Regions from separate parts of the Streptomyces sp. NPDC033174 genome, predicted to be linked through region 2. Evidence: riboswitches for the same ligand, from Rfam matches in the RefSeq annotation. Region 2 holds a riboswitch; the other holds the start of a gene.
What was found. A riboswitch is a leader RNA that binds a small molecule or an ion and turns the genes downstream of it on or off. The one in region 2 is predicted to bind glycine.

Region 1 (6,179 bases), on a different contig from region 2:
TCGGTGCGGTCACAGTGCCTTAGACCCCTCCCGGCCGGCGGTGACCGGCCCGTACCCCGCTGCTGCCACGGCTTGTCTCACATCAGGTGATGACGCAAGTCATGCCGATGGTGCGGAAATTACCCATGACGCCGCATGTGATGCGACTCGTACAAAGGACCGACGGTTCTTTGTTAGCGGGGAGTCTTCAACGGGTTTGCGATCACCCGCCAGACCTGGCGGGGAATGGTTGCTCAAACGTGATGCGGGGCGTGAGGTTCCGTTATCCGGACGCGGTGATCGCGTCAGCGGACCATCTCGGTCACTATTCCACCAGATCGGACATGACGGCTAACTGCCCCAACCGCGGAAGTAATTGGGGCAGAACGATCGTGCGGATGTCAGTACGCGCGGGGGGCGGCCGGCGGATAGCCGTAACCGGGGGCCTGCGGCTGCGGCGCCGCGTGCGCCTCGCGGTCGTAGAAGGGCCGGGCGTTGGCACGCAGCCACATCGTCACCGGGTCGTACTCGTCGGACATGGCGACCGTCGAGACGGGCAGCCCGTCGGGCACGGCGGCGATGGACTGCTGCATCATCGCGCGGACCGCGTCGACGGACAGGCGGCTCGTGTCGTACAGATCGAGGCCGATGGCGAGGTACGGGGAACCGAGCGCCGGCTGGACCCAGGCGCGGCGCAGCGAGCGGACGGCGGGGGTGCGGTGGGCGTTCTGCGTGAGCAGGGCGTAGAACTGCGGGATCTCGATGGCCGGTTCGGCCAGCCGCAGGGGCCCCGCGGGCATCCGGTCCAGGCCGGTGGCGATCCGGCGCAGATCGGCCCAGGGGACGCCCAGACCGCCGCCGGGGGCGTGCGGATTGAGCCAGATGCCCCAGCGGTCGGGGTACAGGGCGCGGGCGACGTCGCGGCCGCTGATCACCTCGTGGGCGCGGGTCCAGCCGGAGGCGGAGAGCTCCTGGGTGGAGGTGACGCAGGGCGCGTAGCCCAGGCCGTCGACCTCCATGTTTCCGTACTGTGCCTCGGGCGAGCCGGCCGTGCCGTGCCACAGCAGCATCCAGACCTGGCCGTCGGCGAGCGCGTGCAGCAGCGACTCGTACGCGTCGTAGCGTCCGGGCGTCACCTGGCGCAGCATGTGCTCGACCTGCCCGGCCGCAGCGGTGCCTGACGCGCTCACCTTGGGTTCCGCCCCTCTTCGATCCACCGAACCAGCTTATGCGTGCTTGTGCGCGGTCCCGCTTACGCGGGCACCCGCTGGTAGAAGGGGCGCACCTTCTCCAGCATCCAGTCGCCGACCGGGTCCTGGGCGACGTCCAGGAGGACCAGGTTCACCGGCCAGGACACGGAGGCCCGGCCGAGCGCGCGGCCGAGGGCGTCCATCGGCGCGTTGCGGTCGGCGCCCTCCCAGGAGGCGAGCTGGACGCCTATAAACAGGGACGGTTCGTCGCCCTCGACGCTGGCCAGGCCGCGGCGGGCGCTGAGCACCACACCGGTCGCCTCGAACTCCGCGGAGGCGGCGGCGAGGAAGTCGACGGGGTCGTCCTGCCAGTCGGGCTCGAAGAGCCGGACCCGGCCGCCGCTCGCGGGGCCGTCCAGGGGGGTGCGGCCGACCCGGCACAGTTCGGCGACGGCGGGCGGCGGCAGCGGGAGGCCGACGGCGCCGCCGGGGTTCACGGCGATGCCGAGCTGCGGCGGCAGACCACGGGCGACGTCACGGGCGGGGGCGACGGTGAAGGACATGTGGCCGCCGACGCAGGCGAGGAACTGCTGCTCGGAGCTGAACACCGGGACGTACGGGATCCCCTCGATCTCCATCGTCGGCAGGTCGAGGTCCCTGCTGTCCGGTCCTCCGCCGTTGGGGAGGGGCACCCAGACGGAGCTGCGTCCCAGCACTTCGACGAGCCGGCCTCCCGCCGAGGGGTTGCCGAGCGAGGCGGCGAGCACCTCTTCCAGCTCGTTGCCCGGCCATGCACTGTCCACTGGTCGCTTCCCCTTCTGACCCGATCCCGGCAGAACCCTAACGCCGGGGCGGCGGCGGAAGGGCGTGCTGTGTCGAAAAGGACAGTGAGGGCCGGCTTCCGGTTCCACGGTTCTCCGGGACGGGCGGCTCGGCGGGGGGAGCGGTTCCAGCGGGGCCGTCAGACGGGGGCCGCGAAGGAGACGCGCCGGAGGGCGGTCGCCGCGTCGCGGTCCAGAAGCGTCACGGAGGAGCAGCCGCGCGGGAAGCGGGCCGACTCGGCGTCGCACAGCAGTCGGGAGACGGCGCGGCGGTGGCGGGCGAAGGCATAGCCGGAGACGCCCCGGCCGCGCTCGCGCTGGCCGGCCCTGGCCGTCTCGGGCGTGACGTCCAGCAGGAGCAGGTGCAGCGCGCTGCCGCGGCGGCGCGCCTCGCGGGCGAGCAGGCGTCTGACCCAGGTCTGGGTGCCGCAGTCGTGGACGACGACGCTCTCGCCGGAGCGCAGCGCCCGCCACAGGCCGGCGTAGTGGGCGATCCGGGCGGCCGGGCGGTAGACGGCATAGGGAAGGAAGGACGGCATCCGCGCCTCCCAGCGCTCGCGGGCGTCCTGCGAGTCGATCCCGCGCTCCTGGGCCGCGCGCCGGATCAGTGTCGACTTTCCGCTGCCGGGCAGCCCGGAGACGACCACGATGTCCCCGGCCGCGAAGGTGAGGGCCCGGGGGCCCCGGCCCCCGCGCTCCCGCAGGTCGCGCAGGACCGGCGCGGCGGCCGCCGAGCGCACCCGCCCGCGCGGCGCGGGCAGCCCCGCCGTCGTCGCGTACGCACCTGTCCGCTGCAACGTCATCGCTTCTCCCCCTGTCGGGTCGTCGGACCCTTGCCCATGGAGTGTAAAGAAACAGTAATGAGGCACAAGCGATTTGCCGATGAGATCCCTCGTGCAATGATGTGCGCGCCAAGCGCACACGCGTGCGCAGACAACCTCATACCGGCCGCTTGAATCCGCGCGGGAGAGTCCCGGGGTCGCAGTGCACCCCGGGCGCCGAAGGAGCAAGTTCCTCCCTTGAATCTCTCAGGCCCCGTACCGCGTGGATGAGGCAGATCTGAAAAGTGAGCCGCCTGGCGGCTCCACCCAAGGTGCAAGTCATGACCCGATGTACGTAAGGGTCGTGGTGAACCTCTCAGGTTCCGATGACAGATGGGGAGGATTGTCCTCGCCATCTCATGCCCTGGGACCCGGGAGCCACATCCATGAGCACTGCCCCCCGCCTGACAGCCCTCGATGCCCTGCATCGTTCGCTGGGCGCGACCATGACCGACTTCGCGGGCTGGGACATGCCGCTGCGGTACGGGAGCGAGCGCGACGAGCACAACGCCGTACGGACCAGGGCGGGTCTCTTCGACCTGTCCCACATGGGCGAGATCACCGTCACCGGCCCGCAGGCCGTGGACCTGCTGAACTACGCGCTGGTCGGCAACATCGGCACCGTGGGCCCCGGCCGCGCCCGCTACACGATGATCTGCCGGGAGGACGGCGGCATCCTCGACGACCTGATCGTGTACCGGCTCCAGGAGCAGGGGGCCGCACCGGCCGAATATCTGGTCGTCGCCAACGCCTCCAACGCGCAGATCGTCCTCGACGCCCTCACCCAGCGCGCGGCGGGCTTCGACGCCGAGGTACGGGACGACCGCGACGCGTACGCGCTGATCGCCGTCCAGGGCCCGGAGTCCCCCGGCATCCTGAAGTCCCTCACCGACGCCGACCTGGACGGGCTGAAGTACTACGCGGGCCTTCCGGGCACGGTCGCCGGGGTGCCGGCGCTGATCGCCCGTACCGGCTACACCGGCGAGGACGGCTTCGAGCTCTTCGTGGCCCCTGAGCACGCCGTGGAGCTGTGGCAGGCGCTGACCAAGGCCGGCGAGGGCGCCGGTCTCGTCCCGGCCGGTCTCTCCTGCCGTGACACGCTGCGCCTGGAGGCGGGCATGCCGCTGTACGGGCACGAGCTGTCCACCGCCCTGACCCCCTTCGACGCCGGTCTCGGGCGCGTGGTGAAGTTCGAGAAGGAGGGCGACTTCGTCGGCCGCGCGGCCCTGGAGGACTCCGCCGAGCGCGCCGCCACCAACCCGCCGCGCAAGCTGGTCGGCCTCGTCGCCGAGGGCCGCCGGGTCCCCCGCGCGGGCATGGCCGTCGTCGCGGGCGGAAAGGTGATCGGTGAGGTCACCTCCGGCGCCCCCTCGCCGACGCTGGGCAAGCCGATCGCCATGGCCTACGTGGACGCGGCGCACGCCGAGCCGGGCACGCCCGGTGTCGGTGTCGACATCCGCGGCGCCCATGAGCCGTACGAGGTCGTGGCGCTGCCGTTCTACAAGCGCCAGAAGTGACACTCGGCACCTCCCGTATCTCTCCCCCGTTCATCAGCACTCCCCCGCGTACAGGAGAATTCAGGTCATGAGCAACCCCCAGCAGCTGCGCTACACCAAGGAGCACGAGTGGCTGTCGGACGCCGAGGACGGCGTGTCGACGGTCGGCATCACGGAGTTCGCGGCGAACGCGCTCGGTGACGTCGTCTACGCCCAGCTCCCCGAGGTCGGGGACACGGTCGCCGCGGGCGAGACCTGCGGTGAGCTGGAGTCGACCAAGTCCGTCAGCGACCTGTACTCGCCGGTGTCCGGCGAGGTCGTCGCGGCGAACCAGGACGTGGTGGACGACCCGTCCCTGGTGAACTCCGCTCCCTTCGAGGGCGGCTGGCTGTTCAAGGTACGGGTGAGCGAGGAGCCGAACGACCTGCTCTCCGCCGACGAGTACACCGCGTTCTCCGGCAACTAAGGATGTCCCCGATGTCGCTTCTGAACACCCCTCTCCATGAGCTGGACCCGGACGTCGCCGCCGCCGTCGACGCCGAGCTGCACCGCCAGCAGTCCACCCTCGAGATGATCGCCTCGGAGAACTTCGCTCCGGTCGCCGTCATGGAGGCCCAGGGCTCGGTCCTCACCAACAAGTACGCCGAGGGCTACCCCGGCCGCCGCTACTACGGCGGCTGTGAGCACGTCGACGTGGTCGAGCAGATCGCGATCGACCGCATCAAGGAGCTGTTCGGCGCCGAGCACGCCAACGTCCAGCCCCACTCGGGCGCGCAGGCCAACGCCGCCGCGATGTTCGCGCTGCTGAAGCCGGGCGACACGATCATGGGCCTGAACCTGGCCCACGGCGGTCACCTGACCCACGGCATGAAGATCAACTTCTCCGGCAAGCTCTACAACGTGGTCGCGTACCACGTCGACGACGCCACCGGTGAGGTCGACATGGCCGAGGTCGAGCGCCTCGCCAAGGAGTCCAAGCCGAAGCTGATCATCGCCGGCTGGTCCGCCTACCCGCGCCAGCTGGACTTCGCCGCCTTCCGCCGGATCGCGGACGAGGTCGGCGCGTACCTGATGGTCGACATGGCGCACTTCGCCGGCCTGGTCGCCGCGGGTCTGCACCCCAACCCGGTGCCGCACGCCCATGTCGTCACCACGACGACGCACAAGACGCTGGGCGGCCCGCGCGGTGGTGTGATCCTCTCCACCGCCGAGCTCGCCAAGAAGATCAACTCCTCGGTCTTCCCCGGTCAGCAGGGCGGCCCGCTGGAGCACGTGATCGCCGCGAAGGCCGTCTCGTTCAAGATCGCCGCCTCCGAGGAGTTCAAGGAGCGCCAGCAGCGCACCCTGGAGGGCGCCCGCATCCTGGCCGAGCGCCTGGTCCGGGCGGACGTCACCGAGCACGGCGTCTCGGTCCTGTCCGGCGGCACCGATGTGCACCTGGTCCTGGTCGACCTGCGCAACAGCGAGCTGGACGGCCAGCAGGCCGAGGACCGTCTCCACGAGGTCGGCATCACGGTCAACCGGAACGCGATCCCGAACGACCCGCGTCCGCCGATGGTCACCTCGGGTCTGCGCATCGGCACGCCGGCGCTGGCCACCCGCGGGTTCCAGGCCGCCGACTTCACCGAGGTCGCCGACATCATCGCCGAGGCGCTGAAGCCGGCCTATGACGCGGACGCCCTCAAGGCGCGGGTCACGGCCCTCGCGGACAAGCACCCGCTGTACCCCGGCCTGAAGTAGTTTCGACCCTTTCTGTTGTATTTTCGTTCGTACGAACATCCGGGGCACCGCGCACACTGGACAGTGAGCGCGGTGCCCCGTCCCTTCTCCGCGCTTTCTGCTCCACCCCGGCAGACAACGGCGTCTACCCAC
Region 2 (6,179 bases):
ACCTGGGCGCAGATGTCGGCGACGTGCTCCTCGAACACGCCGTGCGTGGACGGGTACGTGATCATCAGCACGGACAGCTCGTCACGGTACTGCTCGATCTTGGCGCGCAGGTCGTCGATGTCGATCTCGCCGTCGTCGGCGGTCTTGACGACCACGACCTTCATCCCGGCCATCACGGCGGAGGCGGCGTTGGTGCCGTGCGCCGAGGACGGGATGAGACAGACCGTGCGCCGGGTGTCGCCGTTGGCGCGGTGGTAGGCGCGAACGGCCAGCAGACCGGCCAGCTCGCCCTGCGAACCGGCGTTGGGCTGGATGGAGACCTTGTCGTAGCCGGTGACCTCGGCGAGGCGCTCCTCGAGCTCGGTGATGAGCGTGAGGTAGCCCGCGGCCTGGTCGGCCGGCGCGAACGGGTGCATCGCCCCGAACTCCGGCCAGGTGACCGGCTCCATCTCGGTGGTGGCGTTGAGCTTCATCGTGCAGGAGCCGAGCGGGATCATGCCGCGGTCCAGCGCGTAGTCGCGGTCGGCGAGCTTGCGCAGGTAGCGCAGCATCGCCGTCTCGGAGCGGTGGGCGTGGAACACCGGGTGCGTGAGGTACGCGTCCGAACGCAGCAGGCCCTCGGGGAGCGCGTCGGCGGCCGTGGCGTCGAGCGCCTCGATGTCGGCGTCGACACCGAAGGCGGCCCACACGGCGGTGAGCTGGTCGCGGCCCGTGGTCTCGTCGCAGGAGACGGAGACGTGGTCGGCGTCGACGAGGTGCACGTTGACCCCGCCCTCGCGGGCGGCGGCCACGGCCTGCGCGGCCTTGCCGGGCACGCGGACGGTCAGGGTGTCGAAGTACGAGCCGTGCACGACCTCGACACCACCGGCGCGCAGCCCCTCGGCGAGGATCGCGGCGTAGCGGTGGGTGCGCCGGGCGATGCCCTTGAGGCCGTCGGGGCCGTGGTAGACGGCGTACATCCCTGCCATGACGGCGAGCAGCACCTGCGCGGTGCAGATGTTGCTGGTCGCCTTCTCCCGGCGGATGTGCTGCTCGCGCGTCTGCAGCGCCAGGCGGTAGGCCTTGTTGCCGTCGGCGTCGACGGATACACCGACGAGGCGGCCGGGCAGGCTGCGGGCGAACTTCTCGCGGACGGCCATGTAACCGGCGTGCGGGCCGCCGAAGCCCATCGGGACACCGAACCGCTGCGTGGTGCCGACGGCGATGTCCGCGCCGAGCTCACCGGGCGAGGTGAGCAGGGTGAGCGCCAGCAGATCGGCGGAGACGGTGACGATCGCGCCGAGCTCGTGCGCCCGCTCGATGACCGGCTTGAGGTCCCGGACCGCGCCGGAGGCGCCCGGGTACTGGAGCAGCACGCCGAAGACACCGCGCTCGGCGATCTCCTCGGGAATGCCGTCGGACAGATCGGCGACGACGACCTCGACACCGGTCGGCTCGGCGCGGGTCTCGATCACGGCGATGGTCTGCGGCAGCGCGTCGGCGTCGATCAGGAAGACGCCGTCCTTGACCTTGCCGACCCGGCGGGCCAGCGACATGGCCTCGGCGGCGGCGGTGCCCTCGTCGAGCAGGGACGCGCCGGAGGTGGGCAGGCCGGTGAGGTCGGCGACCATGGTCTGGAAGTTCAGCAGCGCCTCGAGGCGGCCCTGCGAGATCTCCGGCTGGTACGGCGTGTACGCCGTGTACCAGGCCGGGTTCTCCATGACGTTGCGCAGGATGACCGGCGGCGTGAAGGTGCCGTAGTAGCCGAGGCCGATCATCGGCGCGAGCACCTGGTTGCGGTCGGCGAGCGAGCGCAGTTCGGCGAGCACCTCGGCCTCGGTGCGGGCGGAGGGGAGTCCGAGCGCCTCGGCGCTCTTGATCACGTCCGGTACCGCGGCGTCGGTGAGTTCGTCGAGCGAGCCGTAGCCGACCTGCGCGAGCATCTTCGCGCGCGCCTCGGCGTCGGGTCCGATGTGCCGCTGCTCGAACGGAATGCCCTGTTCGAGTACGGAGAGCGGAATGCGGTTGGCGGTCATGTACGGAGGCCTCCTGGTCGTCACGACCTGCGAGGGGCACCACGGCGCGGATGCCCGGACGGCCTCCCCCTCTGTCATCTCAACCTGAGAGTTTCACCGGCACACCGAAAAACGGCACGCCGACTTTCACCGTCGGTGAGAGCGGATGCCGTCGGACGTCCGCCCTGCTTTCCAGAGTGACCTCGTCCGTGCGGTACAGGGGCCTGAGAGATTCCGGGGAGGATTTGCTCCTTCGGCGCCCCCGAAAGGTTTCTTCGGTGGACTCTCCCGCACGGGGTCAGCAGCCAGAGCCAGCCTACCAGCGAGGTTCCCCGGACATCCCTCGAGTGGCCGACATCCCCGTTGTGCACTTTCGTAGTGTTTGAGAGCAGCCGCGACCCGTTGGAGGGACCGTGCAGACCGACATCGATCCGCGCAGCCTGATCGGCCGCAAAGCGTTCGACCGTGACGGGACCAAGATCGGAACCATCGACGAGGTGTATCTGGACGATGCCACGGGTGTTCCCGAGTGGGCGGCCGTGCGCACCGGGCTGTTCAGCAGAGACGCCTTCGTCCCCCTGGAGCCCAGCGAACTGGTCGGCGGCGCGCTTCACATCCCGTACGAACGCTCCCTGATCAAGGACGCGCCGGACTTCGGCGTCGGCCGACATCTCTCCCCCGAGCAGGAGCTCCAGCTCTACCGGCACTACGGGATAGACCTCCCCGTCGTGCCGGACGAAGCGAGTCCGTCCCCGCCACCGCCGGACCGTGACTTCGGCCGGCTGGCCGGCCGGGACGAGCCCTCGGAGACCTGACCGTCCGCCGCACCCTCACCGGCCCCGTCCCCTGGCCCCGGTGAGGGCTCTGCCGCGCTCTCCTCCGCCGGGGTCTCCGGCTCCCTCCACACCAGCGGCAGCGGATCCGACGGCTCCAGTTCGGGGTCGTCGACGAGGAAGGTCCGTACCCGCCCTGGTTTCGACCAGGGCTCTTCGAACCGGACCGTGACCCGGCCGACCCCGCTGCCCTGCACCCATCCCGGCCCGTACCGGACATGGCGCACGTCCCGACCGGCGGGCCAGCGCCGCTCCGGCGGCTCGGCGGCGCTCTCCGGCCGCTCCGCCGCCGCCTCGGGGTCGTGCTCTCCCTTCACGTCGGCGTCCTCGACCGCCGCGAGCTCGTCGTCGGCGGCCTGCGCGAAGAGGTCCTCCTGGGTGTAGTCGGCGAGGCCGGTCACGCCCACGCCCAGCAGCCGGACGCCGCCGGTCGTGTCCACCGCCTCGAGCAGCCGCGCGGCCGCCTCCCGCACCACCGCCGCCGCGTCCGTCGGCCCGCGCAGCGTCTCCGACCTGGTCAGCGTCGAGAAGTCGTACCGCCGCACCTTGAGCACGATGGTCCGCCCCGAGTGCCCCGACGCCCGCAGCCGCTGCACACACCGGTCGGCGAGCCGCTCCACCTCCACGCGGATACGGACCCGGTCGTGCAGATCGACGTCGAAGGTGTCCTCGACCGAGACGGACTTGGTGTCGCGCTCGGCCACCACGGGTCTGTCGTCGTACCCCAGGGCCATCCGGGCGAGCGAAGCACCGTGCGCCCGGCCCAGGAGCCGTACGAGCTCGTCCTCCCCCGCCTCGGCGAGGTCCGCCACCGTCGTCATGCCGGCCCGGCGCAGGTGCTCGCCGGTCGCCGGCCCGACGCCCGGCAGGATCCGTACGGACTTCGGGCCGAGCAGCTCCCGCTCGGTCCCCGGCTCTATCAGGACCAGCCCGTCGGGCTTGGCCTCCTCGGAGGCGATCTTGGCGAGCATCTTCGACCCGGCGAGCCCCACCGACCCAGTCAGCCCGGTGGTGCCGAGAATGTCCCTGCGCAGCCGCTCACCGGCCTCCCGCGCCGTGGCCGAGTCATATGCCGCGCCCCCCGCTTCGAGGTCCACGAAGGCCTCGTCCAGACTCAGCGGCTCGACGAGCGGCGAGAGCCGTCCGAGCAGCTCCATGACCTGGTCGCTGACCGAGCGGTAGAGCGAGAAGCGGGGCACCAGATAGGCGGCGTTCGGCGCGAGCCGTCTGGCCTGGGCCATGGGCATCGCCGAATGCACCCCGAAGCGCCTGGCCTCGTATGAGGCGGTGGCCACGACTCCGCGCGGGCCGAGACCTCCGACGACCACCGGCTTTCCGCGCAGGCTCGGCTTCGCCGCCTGCTCCGCGGCGGCGAAGAAGGCGTCCATGTCGAGATGCAGGATCGTCGGCGCGGCTCTCACACCACCGATGCTGCCCTACGGCACTGACAATCGACCCGCACTTCTGTACGACGGCCCGGCCGCGTCGTAGCGGACTTGCGGCCGGAAGGACGAGACGGCGGCAGGGACGGCCGGATCAGGGACTCCGGAAGGGCGGCGAGTCAGACGGCCTTGTCGCGGCGGCGCCGCGCCAGTTCGTCCGCCGGGTTGTGCCCGACCAGCGTCTCGCCGGTGTCGACCCGCTCCCCGTGAAGCTGCGACAGCGCGGCCTCGACATCCCGCCACACCACACCCACGGCGATCCCGAAGACGCCCTGGCCGCCCTGCAACAGATCGACGACCTCGTCCGGCGACGAGCACTCGTACACCGTCGCGCCGTCGCTCATCAACGTCATGCGCTCGAGGTCCCGGAAGCCCCGCGCCCGCAGATGCTGTACGGCCGCCCGGATGTTCTGCAGCGCCACCCCGGTGTCCAGGAAGCGCTTGACGATCTTCAGCACGACGACGTCACGAAAGCTGTAGAGCCGCTGGGTGCCGGAGCCGTAGGCGGGCCGCACGCTGGGCTCGACCAGCCCGGTGCGCGCCCAGTAGTCCAACTGGCGGTACGTGATGCCCGCCGCCGCGCACGCGGTCGGTCCTCGATACCCGATGGTGTCGGTCGTCGGCTCGGCCGCCGCCGCACTGCCGTGGAGCGGATACGGCCCGCTCTCCCCCGGACTCCGTCCGAGGGAACCCCCTGCCGTACCGTCGCCGCTGCTCATGACGCCGACCCTCCGTCCTTGACCTGCCCACACGACGGTAGGCAGTCACTCGGGGTGCGTCAACGATCGCCACACTCGGCACGCCGAGTGATAATCACCCTGAGAGTGGTTTCCCGTGACTCTCTTCCGGGAACGGCTACTCGAATGCCCGGACGGCACCCGGAGAAGCGAGACAGGTCGAAAGGCCGGTCACTGGCTACTGGATCCGAAGTCCTCCGGCGAGATCTGGTCGAGGAACTCGCGGAACTTCTCCACTTCGTCCTCCTGCTCATCCGGAATCGCGATGCCGGCATCGTCCAGCACACCGTCACTGCCGAAGATCGGCGTACCGGTCCGCAGGGCGAGCGCTATGGCGTCGGACGGCCGAGCGCTCACCTCGACTCCACTGGCGAAGACCAGCTCCGCGTAGAAGACCCCTTCCCGCAGATCCGTGATCCGGACCTGGGTGAGCTCCTGCCCGACGGCTTCGAGCACGTCCTTGAAGAGATCATGGGTCAGGGGCCTGGCAGGAGCCATGCCCTGCTGGGCGAAGGCAATGGCCGTCGCCTCACCCGGTCCGATCCAGATGGGGAGGTACCGATCGCCTCCCACTTCACGCAGGAGCACGATCGGTTGGTTGGAGGGCATTTCCACCCGGACACCCACAACGTCGAGCTCGTTCACACAGCAACCCTAGGACGTGCCCGACCGGTTTGGGTAGTCGGGCATCCGCAAGATCACTGAAAGCGGACCCCGAGCGCGGTCTGTACCAGTGCCGCGTGAAGGCGTACAGAGAGCCCCGCGAGCTCCTTCGCCGTGGCCTCCGCATGGGCCCTGGTCTGCGGATTACGGTGCCGGCGCAGTGGCGCGACGACCTGCTCGACCAGACCGGCCTCGCGATCGGCGGCCGCTTTCACGGCGCGAAGATGGCGAGGTTCGAGACCGAATCTCCCCAGTTCCGCGACAAGTCTGGCGACCGTCACGGCCTCGGCGTCATAGCCCCCGTCGTCCGACGCGGGGCCGATCAGACCGTAGGACTCCCAGTCGGCCAGCTCCGCCTCACTGACCTCGGCGGCCGCGAGCAGCTCGTCCCGGCCCACCCGCGCGGCGGTCGGCCGTTCCGCCTCCGGATCCCAGGCCCCGTCCGTGAGATCGCGCTGCGTCCCCTGGGCGGGCAGCTGCACCTGCTCGCCCCGCGCGAGCGCGTCGAGG

Region 1: it holds a riboswitch for glycine, as region 2 does, so the genes downstream of both, gcvT (glycine cleavage system aminomethyltransferase GcvT) here and gcvP (aminomethyl-transferring glycine dehydrogenase) in region 2, are expected to answer to the same signal.

What each region holds. Positions count from the first base shown of each region.
Region 1 is NZ_JBVIPQ010000002.1:556,745-562,923, reverse strand. Features, by position in the region: gene ACZ5VC_RS08845 (ABC transporter permease) at 1-13, opposite strand, end outside; gene ACZ5VC_RS08840 (enhanced serine sensitivity protein SseB C-terminal domain-containing protein) at 381-1,169, opposite strand; gene ACZ5VC_RS08835 (enhanced serine sensitivity protein SseB) at 1,232-1,972, opposite strand; gene ACZ5VC_RS08830 (AAA family ATPase) at 2,131-2,793, opposite strand; glycine riboswitch at 2,944-3,043, shown strand; gene gcvT (glycine cleavage system aminomethyltransferase GcvT) at 3,198-4,328, shown strand; gene gcvH (glycine cleavage system protein GcvH) at 4,396-4,773, shown strand; gene glyA (serine hydroxymethyltransferase) at 4,785-6,047, shown strand.
Region 2 is NZ_JBVIPQ010000003.1:6,867-13,045, reverse strand. Features, by position in the region: gene gcvP (aminomethyl-transferring glycine dehydrogenase) at 1-2,015, opposite strand, end outside; glycine riboswitch at 2,197-2,295, opposite strand; gene ACZ5VC_RS10125 (PRC-barrel domain-containing protein) at 2,408-2,809, shown strand; gene ACZ5VC_RS10120 (DNA polymerase IV) at 2,701-4,248, opposite strand; gene ACZ5VC_RS10115 (MerR family transcriptional regulator) at 4,389-4,988, opposite strand; gene ACZ5VC_RS10110 (bifunctional nuclease family protein) at 5,178-5,651, opposite strand; gene ftsR (transcriptional regulator FtsR) at 5,705-6,179, opposite strand, start outside.